3 regions of the Paraniabella yanshanensis genome follow, and region 3 is predicted to be linked to each of the others. Evidence: riboswitches for the same ligand, from Rfam matches in the RefSeq annotation. Region 3 holds a riboswitch; each other region holds the start of a gene.
What was found. Region 3 has a riboswitch for cobalamin ahead of metE (5-methyltetrahydropteroyltriglutamate--homocysteine S-methyltransferase). Riboswitches for the same ligand answer to the same signal wherever they lie in the genome.
Positions count from the first base shown of each region.

Region 1: it holds a riboswitch for cobalamin, as region 3 does, so the genes downstream of both, U0035_RS13140 (TonB-dependent receptor plug domain-containing protein) here and metE (5-methyltetrahydropteroyltriglutamate--homocysteine S-methyltransferase) in region 3, are expected to answer to the same signal.
Region 2: it holds a riboswitch for cobalamin, as region 3 does, so the genes downstream of both, U0035_RS16170 (TonB-dependent receptor plug domain-containing protein) here and metE (5-methyltetrahydropteroyltriglutamate--homocysteine S-methyltransferase) in region 3, are expected to answer to the same signal.

Region 1 covers NZ_CP139960.1:3,148,819-3,151,088, forward strand. Annotated here, with positions in the region: gene U0035_RS13135 (PQQ-dependent sugar dehydrogenase) at 1-880, shown strand, start outside; cobalamin riboswitch at 1,001-1,207, shown strand; gene U0035_RS13140 (TonB-dependent receptor plug domain-containing protein) at 1,307-2,270, shown strand, end outside.
Region 2 covers NZ_CP139960.1:3,904,975-3,907,244, forward strand. Annotated here, with positions in the region: gene U0035_RS16160 (YeeE/YedE family protein) at 1-258, shown strand, start outside; gene U0035_RS16165 (DUF6691 family protein) at 269-748, shown strand; cobalamin riboswitch at 1,017-1,220, shown strand; gene U0035_RS16170 (TonB-dependent receptor plug domain-containing protein) at 1,311-2,270, shown strand, end outside.
Region 3 covers NZ_CP139960.1:5,130,594-5,132,863, reverse strand. Annotated here, with positions in the region: gene metE (5-methyltetrahydropteroyltriglutamate--homocysteine S-methyltransferase) at 1-1,179, opposite strand, end outside; cobalamin riboswitch at 1,300-1,494, opposite strand; gene U0035_RS21185 (response regulator) at 2,110-2,270, shown strand, end outside.

The sequences.
Region 1 (2,270 bases), 2.0 Mb from region 3:
AGGGCAGGGCGCCCAGGAAGAGATCAATTACGTGCCTGGCCCTAATACAGGAAGTGTTAATTACGGGTGGAGATGCTATGAAGGTTCATTACCTTATAATACTTCAGGGTGTTTGCCGCAGTCAAGTTATGTAAGCCCCATTTACACTTACGGCCGCGATAATACCACAGGGGGTCAATCCGTAACCGGAGGTTTTGTATACCGGGGCTCGGAATTCTCCTCCCTAACGGGGTATTATATTTTTGCTGATTTCCTGTCTGGTAACCAGTGGGTGATCACGCCCGACAGAACGCAGATGCTTCAATTACCGGATGCCGGCTTTCCAACGGGTATTGTAGCTTTCGGCGAAGCCGAGAACGGAACGCTTTATGCCGCCTCATTGTCTGGTAATGCGATTTATAAGGTGTTGGATAATGCTGCATTGCCGGTGACATTTGGAACGATTAAAGCCACCCGAAGAAAAGCCAACTTATATATCAACTGGACAACTGAAGCGGAAAACAATAATAGCCATTTTGATATTGAAGGATCGGTTGATGGTAAAACCTTTGCAGCAATTAAAACGGTGGAGACCAAAGCCATCGACGGGTATAGCAGCAGCACTATAAATTATGAACTAACGATCGGTAGAGACAACCTGGGTATGATGCTGGGTATTTCCTTATTAGCGGTATTGACTTTTGGCGGGTTCAGGTCTGCTAAAAAGCGGGAACAGGCATCGCTGATAGTATTAGCCATTCTGATTATTGTCAGCGCCTGCAATAAAAGTGATGTAGCAAAAGATCCTGAAGATGAGACCTTATTTATACGCATCGCCCAGGTTGATAAGGATGGGGCCAAACGGTATTCGCAAACCGTGCAGGTTGTAAATGAAAAGTAATGTTCTAAGTCTGATAAACCTATACGCATTTTTTTCAAAAGCTGTAATCCCTTAGGGCATTGCAGCTTTTTCCTTTTTCCTTTTCCTTTATAATTCATACCCCTTCTTTAAAAAATACACCTACCTTCGCGCCGCATTGGTTTAATACGCCTTCCGGGCGCTATTGATTAAAAGGGAATCAGGTGCAAATCCTGAACAGTCCCGCTACTGTAAGTTCTAAAAAGACATTTTGACAAATCTTAGCCACTGTTCTGAAAACCGTTCGGAACGGGAAGGCTGCTCAAAATGAGAACAAGTCAGGAGACCTGCCAAAGCAGACAGATGTTAAGCTTTCGTGGACTGAAGCTTGAACGCAAATGCTTTTATAGCAACATATTTGTTTTCAGTTGTTCGCAAAGCTGTTTGATTCATTTAATCAAATAGTTAATGCAGTATGTTTTAAAAGCCCTGGCAGGCTTATGTTTATTGCTGTTTATGATACTAAGCCCTCACCCCGTTGGCGCACAATGGCGTGATACCATTATTACCCGGGAGTTAGAGGAAGTGCAGGTGAGCGGCAGCAAAAAGAGGTCTTTGGTCGCATCGGTCTCGCCAGTTCAGGTACTATCAGGCAATGCATTGCAGCGGTTAAACAGTTTTTCTATCGCAGATGCGATCCGCTACTTTTCGGGTGTGCAATTAAAGGACTATGGCGGCATTGGCGGATTAAAGACCGTAAATGTGCGAGGCATGGGAACACAACATGTGGGTGTATTTTATGATGGAATGCAACTGGGCAACGCGCAAAACGGCATCGTCGATCTTGGGAAGTTTTCCCTTGACAATATTGAGGAAGTATCGTTACACAATAGTCAAAACCCGGACATCTTTCAATCTGCCAAAAGCTTTGGCGCTGCATCATCCATTTATATAAAAGCCCTGCCACCCACCTTTAAGGACAGCCAATCATACCAGGTAAAGGCTGCGTTTAAAACGGGTTCATTCGGGCTTATCAATCCTTCTATACACTGGCAACAAAAACTGGCCGACAATATAGCAACGACAATCAGTGCAGAGCTTATCAATGCACATGGCCGGTATAAAACCCGCTATAAAAAATGGGCTTACGACACCACCATTGTTCGGCAAAATGCCGGCGTTGCCTCTCAAAGAGTAGAGTTGGCGGTTCAGGATATTAATAAAGACAGCGCCACTCACTGGAAAATACAAGGGTACTTTTATAACTCAGAGCGAGGCTTACCCGGAGCCATTGTGGCAGAACGTTTTTACAATTCGCAACGGCTATGGGATCGAAACTTCTTCACACAGGGCTCTTTGCAGCACCGGTTTTCGCCGCGCTACAGGCTGCTGCTTCAATTTAAATATGCAAATGATCTTACCCGCTATTTAG
Region 2 (2,270 bases), 1.2 Mb from region 3:
GTTACCGATACCCGGCATTTATTACCACAGGAAATATTTAGCTGGCAACATTTATTAACCTTGAGGAGCTTTATATTGTTGGTGGTTGGCGGATTCCTCGTTGGCTTCGGCACCCGTTATGCAGGTGGCTGTACAAGTGGCCATGCCATTATGGGACTCAGTAATCTGCAATGGCCATCCCTGGTGGCAACCATATGTTTTATGACCGGTGGCTTTGTTATGGCCAATGTATTACTTCCAGTCATCATGAAATTATAAAACTGATTTAATGAACAATAAGGTTACTGATTTTGAAGTACAGCCTGATGACAATGCTCGCACCCCTAATACCGGTATTGCATATAATTTGAGGTATTTACTTGTAGGTATGGTATTTGGAATTGTATTTGTAAAGGCGGAAATCGTTTCCTGGTTTAGGATACAGGAGATGTTCAGGCTGCAGAGTTTTCATATGTACGGTGTAATAGGAAGTGCGGTGATCGTTGGCGTTATTTCAGTTTGGATAATAAAGAAGTTCGGTTTAAAGGCCATAGATGGAACTCCTGTTACTTTTCAATCTAAGAAATTTCATAAAGGACAGATTTTCGGAGGACTTATGTTTGGACTGGGTTGGGCCATGACCGGCGCCTGTCCGGGTCCTTTATTCGCACAGATCGGCTCAGGGTTTACCGTTGTGATAGTCGTGTTGCTCAGCGCTATTGCAGGTACCTGGGTATATGGTTATATAAAGGAAAAGCTCCCCCATTAAGAGAAAGCTTTCCTTTAACTATGAGCCGATACTAAAATATTTTATCGTAACTAGCTCTCTGTAGGGATCATCTGCCTTCTCGGGGGGCCGGCGTTTCCTCCGGCGCTTGTAACCATTGATGAATGTTGTAAAGGTGTTCCCGCTAAATTAAAACGTAAGCAATTCACTTATGCAAAAATGCAGCTGCCGGGCAAACGAAGTGAAACCAGCGGGGCAGGTATTTTAGGCCCCGTCTGTTCATGTTCAAACAAACTTAATACATTTCTGTACTTTTGCGGCGATTTTTGGTCTCCGCGGTTAGCGGAGTTAAAAGGGAAGTCCGGTGTGAGTCCGGCGCTATCCCCGTAGCTGTAAGGTTTACGGATTTCTAGAATCCAGTGTTTCGCTCATATCCACTGTGTGCCGGCCGGCGCATGGGAAGGGAGCCGGAATGAAGCCAAGCCAGAAGACCTGCCAATTTTCGCATTATATTATTCAGGCTTTCGGGTGAAAAGCGTGAAATGTAACCGCTGCTGCGTTTATGTTTCCTTTTGCCCCGCCATTCAACTAAAACACTTTACAAGTGAAAAAAGTAATTCTATCGATGTTGGCATTTGCATCAGCCACATCATTAAAGGCGCAACAAGAGGTGATGAATCAGGATCTGGAGAAGGTAACAGTAACAGCAACGAGATTTCCCAAAAAGCTGAGCGAAACAGGTAAGGTGGTGAATGTTATCAGCAGGGCTGATCTTGATAAGGCAGGAGGCAAAGACCTGTCCCAGCTATTGAACGAAAAGGCAGGGGTGATTATTAATGGCGCTAATACTAATCCGGGAAAAGATAAAAGTGTTTTTTTACGGGGAGCAGCTAATGCCTATACTGTTATTCTTATCAACGGTGTTCCGGTAAACGATCCTACTGGTGTAGGTGGCGCGTTTGACCTGCGAGTGCTGCCGGTTGAGTCAATAGAACGGGTGGAGATTTTAAAAGGAGCACAGAGCACTTTATACGGCACCGATGCAATAGCAGGGGTCATCAATATAATTACCAGGAAGGGGGAAGGAAAAGCCGCGAACTTGTACGGTGGAATTAGTTATGGAAGGTATAATACGCTCAAAGCGAATGCCGGATTAAACGGTAGCTTTAATGAATCTTCCTATAACATCTCTTTTATGCATGATGAAACCGGAGGTATTGCCGAAGCGAAAGATAAAATAGGCACACAAAGTTTTCCCCGTAATGGCATGTTGAGAAATTCCTTGAGTATTGATATAGATGGTGCGGTTACCAGTAACTTTCATGTTAAGCCATTTTTCAGGTATGCATACTTTAAAAGCAGCTTTGCCAATGATGCTTTTATCGGCGGAGGCAATCGTTTTGCGAGCGAGTTGCTTTCTGCGGGAACCCAGGCTCAGTATAGTTTCGACAAGGGATCGGTAACCGGTATTTTTTCTTTTGATAATGTAAAACGTGCCTATCCCGATGGATTTGTAAAAGCTTTTGAAGGAAATAAAAAAACAGCTGAGCTTTTTAACAGGGTG
Region 3 (2,270 bases):
CTCCGACTGCGCCCTGCTCTCAATAACATTTTTGTTGATCCGCAATAATTCCTCATTCCCCTCAACGATCTGGCTCAAGTCGGCTACCTCGTTTAATTTCTGTCTAGCAAAAGCCATCCAGTTTTTTATCTCAGGATCGATGGTCGTTTCCAGATCCAGGTCAATAGGACTGTGTAGCAGAGAACATGATGGCGCAATTATTATTCGCTCGCTACCTATTTTTTCAATGGCTTTATTGATGAAAGACAAGGATCTTTCATAGCAGTTTTTCCATATATTCCTGCCATCAACTACGCCTAGTGAAAGAATAAGATGATCAGGTATTGCAGCAAGCACTTCATTTAACTGTTCGGGAGCCCTCACCAGGTCGATATGCAAAGCAGCTACCGGCAGGTTAACGGCCAGTTGTGTATTGTCCAGCAGGCCTTCAAAATAAGTGGCTACCAGGATCTTTACTCCTGCTGTTTCCCTGGCTATATACCGGTAGGCACTGTCAAACGCTTCCTTTTCCTTTGCAGAAAGATCTAACGCTAAAAATGGTTCATCTAATTGCACCCATTCTGCTCCCAGCTGTTTCAGGCGGTTCAGTACAGCTATGTAGGCGGGTAGTATTTTTTTAAGCAGGTCGATTCTTTCAAAACCGGTTTCCTTTTCCTTGCCCAGTAAGAGATAACTCACGGGTCCGATCAAAACAGGTTTTGCCTTTTTTCCCAGCAACGCTTTCGCTGCCATATATTCTCCAAAAACCTTTTGGGAAAACAAATGAAATTCCTGATCTGCAGTAAATTCAGGCACGATATAATGATAGTTGGTATCCAACCATTTGGTCATTTCCATAGCCGTGATATCCAGGCCATCTTTCTGGTAACCCCGTGCCATTGCAAAATACAGATCCGTTTCACCATTGGTTTTTACATCGGTTAAAACGGGCGTATACCGTTTTGGAATGACACCTAACATCAGGCTTATATCCAGTACCTGGTCGTAGAAGCTGAAATCATTACAAGGTATCAGATCCATACCGGCCTGAAGCTGCGTTTGCCAGTTTTCTTCCCGGATCTTAAAAGCAATTCTCTGCAGATCCTTCAAATCAATGGTACCAGCCCAATACTGTTCGCAGGCTTTCTTTAATTGTCTTTGACTACCGATACGCGGGTAGCCGAGGTTTTGCGTTTTCATCAAAAATGTTTTAAAAATGAATAAATGCTTTTTACGTCCTTATCGCATAGTGGTAGAACCGGCCTGGATCCGGTAACTTCAGAAAATACCCGGCAAGCGATCGGTTCTATTATGCGATGGCCCGTCTTACTAAACAAGGCAGGTCTCCTGGCTTGTAATATCCCGGTCATCCTTCCCATGCCGCCCCTAGCAACACAGTGGATATAGCAGACCGGAACTTTTTTAATTACTTACAGTTGCGCGACAGCCCGTGATTCACACGCGGTTCCCTATTAATGCCGATTTACATCGGTAACCTCGCCTAGGGATGTGTTTCTACTAACACCCGGATGGCAAATCTATTTAATATAGACTAAAACACTACATTAAGTAAATAATTCAGTATATAGTACCACTAAATTAATTAAATGAAGAATAAAATAACAAAACAAATAGCATACATCCCCGGATTCAGTATTTTAAAAGGCAGCTCATTTTCAAAAAATAATATGCGCGCCGTTATCCCCCCGTTAGTGTTACACGAGGAAAGCAGGAATCGTAACCTGAAGCAATATTTCTTCTACCCACCTAGACAGCATGAATAATCTTGGCCAAATATTTTTTTGTGCAACCGTATGCGCAGATCACTTTTCATACAGTTCCTTTTCGTTCTCTATTTCTATTAAACCAAACGAGAAAAACCGTTATTATGGGCTTCGCGAAGGATGTCTGTATAAAGGCAGTGCTTAACCAAATTGTAATCAGCATATTATTGAAACAATTTCATTTTTCGAATCTTTACAATTTCGACCTGCATACTTTGATGGTCGGCTGCAGACTCAAATAACCTGAAATACCTAAAACTTTTTTCAAAATTTAACAGATGTTCCAAGGCCGGTTAGCTTTTCCCATTGTCAATCTAACTCTATACATTTGCGTCCCGAAAACTCTATGCAAGAAAAAAAATATACGCTGGCTGTTTTTGATTCAGACAGAGCAATGCTGAACGCATGCGCATTAATACTAAAAGAACAGGATATAGATATCCATGCTTTTGCTAATAGCGGAGACTTTGAGGATCAGCTCCAACATTCTGTCCCATCTGCTATTTT